DNA from 2 places in the Lysinibacillus sp. FSL K6-3209 genome. Region 2 is predicted to be linked to the other one. Evidence: riboswitches for the same ligand, from Rfam matches in the RefSeq annotation. Region 2 holds a riboswitch; the other holds the start of a gene.
What was found. Region 2 has a riboswitch for cobalamin ahead of MHH88_RS11510 (hypothetical protein). Riboswitches for the same ligand answer to the same signal wherever they lie in the genome.
Positions count from the first base shown of each region.

Region 1 (3,708 bases), 1.9 Mb from region 2:
TATGTACGGAGAAAAATATTTTGCATCGAATGTAGGAATGTGTGGTGTGGCAATGGTTTTAGCACGCATTGAGGGCGCATCTACAGGCTCGAAAGGTTTAACATTATTTGCGGTCCCTTGGCGTCTAGACAATGGTAAGATAAACAACCTTCGCATTCGTCGTTTAAAAGATAAGCTCGGTGTGAGAGCAGTGCCATCAGGTGAGGTGGAGTTTGATGGTTCTTTAGCATATGTCGTTGGAGAACCGAACAAAGGAATCTATTATATGCTAGAGGCGCTTAATTTATCTAGAATTTGCAATGCAGTGGCTTCTATCGGTATTATGCGTCGCGGATTTTTAGAGGCGAAGCATTATGTGACTAATCGGAATGCATTCGGGCAACCTTTAATACAATATCCTATGATTCAAGATACATTAGGGAAATATGCGGCGAAGGTCCATGTAGAAGTGGCTACTGTTTTTGACCTTATTCAATTGTATGACAAGGTAACAAGTGGTCAGGGCGATGAGCAGGATATGGTTCTTAATCGCTTGAATATCGCCATTATGAAGAAAGAAACGGCTGAACAAGCGGTACATTATGCAAGCGAAGCGATTGAATTACATGGGGGAAATGGCTTTATTGAAGATTTTGTTACGCCTCGTTTGCTAAGAGATGCGCAAGTACTTACGGTGTGGGAAGGTACAGCGAATATTTTAGCATTAGAGCTTATTCGCTTAGTCGATAAATATTTTGCCCATGAATTATTTGTACGAGTAATGCACGAGCGGTTGACTAAATTAGCAAATGGCTCATTAGTACAAATTGTGGAAGAGCAGCTAGTGAAATTAGAAGGTACATTACAAACATTTAGTCGTCTGGATGAAGCGACTAAATCATACGAAGCAAAGGGAGTAGCCGAAAAAATGGCTCATCTCTATGAAAGTGTAGTAGCAGTCGAATGGGCAGCTAAATTTGGCGGCAAATACGAAAAGCTAGCAGATATATATTTAGAAAATACATGGGCATTGCGTGAAATTGGTGCACCCATGAAAACGGTCCAGTATTTTTCAGATATTATGTAGGGGAATAAGCCTTTTAATAAGTTATCAGACGGTAGATAAACTCAAATTTTTGTGAGTTTATCTACCGTCTTTAGGGTGTCAGGCACGCACACAATTTTTGAAGCGCCCAGAATGGTGTCACTTTTTTTATCGTTCCCTATTTCTATTTTCATGTATAATAAAATCAACTGAATATTATAAAGGTTCTTTACTTAAGTAAAGTGAAAAGGGAAATCGGTGTAATTCCGATGCGGTCCCGCCACTGTAAGTGTGAGTTTTTTCAATGGATGCCACTGAAAGTTATTTTGGGAAGGCATGAAAAAGCATTTGGAGCACGAGCCAGGAGACCTGCCTTTATAGAACATTACATTTCAGCCTACGAGGATAGGATGGTGGTTTTTTGTGCAAGCCCGCCTCTCGTTAAATGGACGAGGGCTTTTTTTATGTTTTGTAAGGCGACTATCGATAACCATTGAAAATAAAAGGTGAGCAATCCCCATATTTAATAATGACAATCAACATACTATCGATCAATCAAGTTAACAGAGCTAAAAAATGCACATACAATCTAAGGAGGATTCTCAATGAAAAAGTATTGGAAGATAGGATTATCAGCATTTTTGGCAATGGGTTTACTTGCAGCATGTGGAGCACAACCGAAAAACGAGCAATCTACATCAGAACAGCAGGAGCAACAAGTAACCAAACAAGAAGAAGCAACATTTCCAGTGACAATAAAAGATGCTACTGGCAAAGATATCGTGCTAGAAGCACCGCCTGAAAAAATTGTTTCTCTTATTCCGAGTAATACAGAAATATTATTTGGGCTTGGCCTAGATGATGAAATTGTCGGCGTCAATGATTATGATGATTATCCACCGGAGGCAGCTAAAAAAGAAAAAGTCGGCAGTATGGAATTCAATATTGAACAAATTATCGCCTTACAGCCAGATATTGTGTTTGCTCATGAATCAGGAATGGCTTCGTTAGATGGAGCGATGGATCAGCTTGAAGCAGCGGGTGTAAAGGTATTTGTAGTGGCGAATGCAAGCGATTTTAATGAAACTTATACGACGATTGAGCAATTAGGACGCGCAACTGGTAAGTTACCGGAGGCACAAAAAATTATTGCTAATATGAAAGTCAAAGTGGAAGAAATCCAAGCGAATTTGCAAGATGTGGAACCAAAGAAAGTCTTTGTCGAAACGTCAGATGAGCCTGAAATCTACACACCTGGTAAGGATACATTTATGCAGGAAATGCTAAATATGATTCATGCTGAAAATATTGCAGCTGATACAACTGGTTGGTTCAAAATTGATGCGGAGCAAATTATTACAAAAAATCCAGATGTCATCGTTGTCACATACGATTATGTGCCAGATATTTTAACGAAAATTCCACAACGTGCAGGCTTTGATACTATTACAGCTGTAAAAAATAAAGCAATTGTACAAGTAGATGAAAATTTAACAAGTCGTCAAGGTCCGCGTTTAGCAGATGGGCTTGAAGAGTTAGCGAAAGCCGTCTATCCAGAGGCTTTCGAGTGAATAGAGCATTTTTAGCCTATATTACAGCCATAACGTTACTTCTTGTTAGCATCTGGTGTGGCGTATCAATAGGCTCGGTTCATATTCCATTTGAAGTATTTTGGAATAGGGCGGCAGATGAAACAGCCGCTAATATTTTATGGAAAATTAGGTTGCCACGCGTATTGCTGGCAGGACTTGTTGGCGCATCGTTGGCGATTGCAGGGGCAGCTTTCCAAGGGTTGTTAAAGAATCCATTGGCAGATCCATATACGCTAGGTGTATCTTCGGGAGCGTCAGTAGGTGCTGTGGTGACACTATTTTTTGGTATCTCGATACCTGTTGTCGGACTGTATGCATTACCAACGCTTAGTATGGTGGGTGCGGTACTAACAATGGTAGCTGTCATGAGCTTTGCCAGAATAGTCGACCGTGCACTGAAAATGGAAACACTTATTTTAACAGGGGTTATTTTTAGTTCTTTTTTAGGATCTCTTATTTCCTTAATGATTGCATTATCAGGTGAAGAGCTCCGCCAAGTAATAGGATGGTTGCTTGGTTCAGTTTCGATGCGGGGCTGGCCGTATGTGCAGATGATTACACCATTTGTTGTCATAGGCTCTGCTATTCTGTGGACGCAAAGACGAGAGCTCAATGTTCTATTATACGGAGAAGAACGTGCGAAGCATTTAGGTGTCAATGTAAAGCGTAGTAAATATTTAATTTTAGTAGGGGGCTCTATGCTGACTGGTGCGGCTGTTGCTGTTTCTGGCACAATCGGTTTTGTCGGTTTAGTTGTGCCACATATGACACGTATGATTTGGGGTTCGGATCACCGTCATCTATTGCCGTTATCATTTATCAATGGCGCAACATTGTTAATTATTTGTGATTTAGTGGCGCGGACGATCATTATCCCACGGGAATTACCAATAGGCGTTATTACTGCATTTATTGGTGCGCCTGTCTTTTCTTATATTTTCTATAAGCAACGTAGAAGCAAGGGGGTACGTGTATGATTATCGTTGAACACCTATCGGGTGGCTATGAGGACGTACCTATCGTCAAAGATGTTAGCTTTACCGTTGAAAAGGGGAAAATCCTTGGCATTTTAGGACCGAATGGTAGTGGCAA
Region 1 is NZ_CP150264.1:549,876-553,583, forward strand. It holds gene MHH88_RS02730 (acyl-CoA dehydrogenase family protein) at 1-1,066, shown strand, start outside; cobalamin riboswitch at 1,230-1,416, shown strand; gene MHH88_RS02735 (ABC transporter substrate-binding protein) at 1,630-2,595, shown strand; gene MHH88_RS02740 (iron ABC transporter permease) at 2,592-3,593, shown strand; gene MHH88_RS02745 (adenosylcobinamide amidohydrolase) at 3,590-3,708, shown strand, end outside.
Region 1: it holds a riboswitch for cobalamin, as region 2 does, so the genes downstream of both, MHH88_RS02735 (ABC transporter substrate-binding protein) here and MHH88_RS11510 (hypothetical protein) in region 2, are expected to answer to the same signal.

Region 2 (3,708 bases):
GGCTCTCCTGTTACCGATATTCGTTTTACACTGTTGACAGGACGAGCGCATATCAAGCATACCGAAGGAGGAGATTTTCGGGAAGCTACTTTCCGTGCATTAAGACAAGGGCTAGAACAAGCGGAGAATATCTTACTTGAGCCCTATTACCGCTTCAAAATGAAAGCATCCAATGATTTTATTGGGCGAATGATGAACGATATCCAACAAGCAGATGGTACTTTTGATTCTCCGATATTGTCAGAGGAGCAAGTCATTTTAACAGGACGTGTACCTGTTGCTACATTTATGCACTATAGTACTACTTTCGCTGCTTACACGAATGGCAAAGGCTCTTTATCTTTACAATTCGATGGCTATGATAGATGTCATAATAGCGAGGCAATAATCGCACAAATCAATTATAATAAACAGGCTGATCCTGACTATACGTCGTCGAGCATTTTTTGTGCGAAAGGAAAAGGCTATTCAGTCCCATGGAATGAGGCAAAAGCAGCCATGCATTGTCTATAAAATAAATAGGCATCGAATGTTTTTCGATGCCTTTCTGACAGAAAATCGAATACTGCATAACATGCGTACCAATACATTTTATATAATCTACAACGCTTTTTTCGTTTTCCTATTCAAAGAATTCGCTGACTCCACAATCACATACCCATGATGATTTGAGAAATCCACAAGAACCGAACCAGGCTTACTTTTTAAAATCTGTAATTGCTCAATACGTTGGAGTAACAATTGATGACCGTTGCCACGTGGATGCCAATTTAAATGATAATCATTTAATTCTTTTACACTTTGTAAAAACTGAGCATATTCACGCTCTACATAGTCTAGTAAATGTTGTATTTTACTATAGTCTTGATTTTCTTGAGCTACTAACGATAAATCTTCCATATACGTCTGATAAAAACGCATTACCATCGAACATAGTAAATCATTGACCCTTGCAGCACTTAAAATAGGCTTCGATTCTACATTCAGGCGATCCAAATTGGGTTTAGCTCGAATTGAATCGATGCGTGTAATTAAATGATAGGCTTCCTCATTTACTTCGTAAACGATTGGATTGGTTGGCATATACATCATAAAACCATTCTTTTTTGTTTTCAATTCATCAGCCACACTTGCTTTCGCAAATAAGTATCCTTCATAGTCATCATTTCGAATCCAAATAATGTCTTTATTATAAAAAATGCAATCAAATAATCGATCGTGCGGAATAAGCCCTGTGGCTAAAAACTGATCTACTAGTGCTTCAATAACCATTCTCGTTTTTCGTTGCTTGGCAACTTCCGTGCGCGGTTGCTTACAAATCTTCATATCAACATTTTTCTTTTCTCGTGTTGAACATACCTGAATTTTTGTCATACTTGCACCTCTTCTCGTACATATTTTCAAAACGAAGGTATCGATTACATAAAAAAAACGGATTTCCTGCAAATGTAGAGGAAATCCGTGATTATGGCCATCGTACTTCAAAAATATCATTCATCCGATAACATCAAACAGTGCACCAATGGAAGCGATCTGGCTTGATGCCGTATCCCTTTACATCCTTTGGTGTTGGTCGTTTGACGTACTGTGACGAACAGATTATTCTGTTTTGTCAACATGCCACCTCCTATTCCTCGTAGGTTTATGGTGTGTACTCGTAACAGGCAGGTCTCCTGACTTATGGTCATCGCTTCTTTTCACCTTCCCGTCGTTTGACAGTGGTCATAATTTGAAAAGACGCTCACATTCACAGTTGCGGGACAGCGTCGGATTTGCACCGACTTCCCTTTTAAGTAAATTGCACGCAATTTACACCTCTTACTACACGCTATTCAGTTGTGAAGGAATTTGCTAGAAAATTCCTATTAAACTATTACTTTATATTGTAAAGTAGTGGTATTTTAAAGTCAAACAGCAGCATAAAAGTATGTGCATTGCTATCAATGCACGAACTGTCACCTAAAGAACGATGCATTTTTATTTATACATGAAATTGATTTGTAATCTTTTGTAAATCATCAGCCTGTATCGTTAATTCCTGCGAAACTTGATTGACTGCTTGCATGGAAGCCGTTTGTTCATCCATTGACTGTAGCACAGCTTCTGTATAGCTGGACAATTGATCCATCCCCCCTGCAATTGTTGACACGAGATTAGCTACCTCATTTGCACGATTTGACAAGTAATTTACAGTTGTTGAAATGCCTTCGAGTTGATCAGTCATTTGGCTAACGTGCTGCGAAATGTTGCCAAAAGATTTTGTTGCTTCATCAATGACATAGACCCCCTGTTGAACATTTTTTAAGTCTTCTTCCACAGCCACAGCAACTTGTTTCGTATCACTTTCAATACCTACTACAAGATCCACAATTTGAATGGCAGAGTGCTTGGATTGCTCTGCTAATTGACGAACTTCTTCTGCAACGACTGCAAAACCTTTCCCATGTTCTCCAGCCCGTGCCGCTTCAATCGCAGCATTTAGAGCAAGTAAATTCGTTTGATCTGTAATCGTTGTAATCATTTCTGTCATTTTTTTAATATCCGTCATTTTACTTGATAATTGTTGTATTAAGGTACTTGTTTTATCTGTTGAAGATGAAATAAACTCCATCTGGTTTTTCGCAACATGCAAAATTTCTGCACCATTTCCTGCGATATCATTCGCTTCTTTCGCGTGGTTGAAAACATCCTGTGTGGCAACCGAAATACGCTCAATGCCGTCCACTGTTTCCTGCATCGCAACAGCACTATTGTTTGCCGATTGTGCGGCTTGTTTAAGGCCATTTGACGTTTTTTCCATTTGATGGTCAACTTCTTCAACAGCCATTGTAATTTCATTTGTACTGGCTGACAATTCTTCGATACTGGCAGATAAATCTGTCGAACTGTTGGCAATTGTTAGTGTCATCGTACGCAATTGCTCTTTCATCTCTAGAAAAGCATTTGCTAATTCTGAAATCTCACTATTGTCTTGTACAGTAATGACATCAGAGTCAAAGTTACCTACTGCAATTGCTTTCGCAGCATTAGATAATTGGTTAATAGGTTGAATCACTTTATATTTAACATAGAAGATATAGGATAAAGTAATGGAGATACCAATAATCGTTAATATTGTAGATAGCCATGCTAATGCTGTTAAATTAGCAAGATCTATTATTAACACTACAATCATTATTAAATTTAATAATGAAAAACCAAAAATACTTTTTTTTCGTAAAGTCATTCCAAAATCCCCTAACTATAATATTACTATAATACCATTATTATAGTTTATTTATCCTAAGATTGATAGAAATACGCCCATCTTTTATATGTATATTGGTATACTAAAAAAAGACAAAGGGAATAACGATGCCCTTTGTCTACAGAAAAAGCACTTTGCATAAAACAAAGTGCTTTTTAAAAATTATTTTAATTTCATCATACTAGAACCAGCGATACCTGGATGTGTCATTTCATATGGATCTAAAATTAAATCCAATTGCTCTTTCGTTAAGACACCTGCTTCAATACAAAGTTCACGAATTGAACGACCTGTAAGAATGGCTTCACGTGCAAGACGAGCAGCTACTTCATAACCGATATGTGGATTGACTGCTGTTAAAACACCCACACTTTTCTCTACATATTCCTTCATACGTTCTTCATTTGCTTCGATATCTTTTAAACAGTTTTCTGTAAATGCACGGAAAACGTTATTCATTA
Region 2 is NZ_CP150264.1:2,404,581-2,408,288, forward strand. It holds gene MHH88_RS11505 (translation factor GTPase family protein) at 1-513, shown strand, start outside; gene MHH88_RS11510 (hypothetical protein) at 601-1,374, opposite strand; cobalamin riboswitch at 1,646-1,834, opposite strand; gene MHH88_RS11515 (methyl-accepting chemotaxis protein) at 1,982-3,226, opposite strand; gene aspA (aspartate ammonia-lyase) at 3,410-3,708, opposite strand, start outside.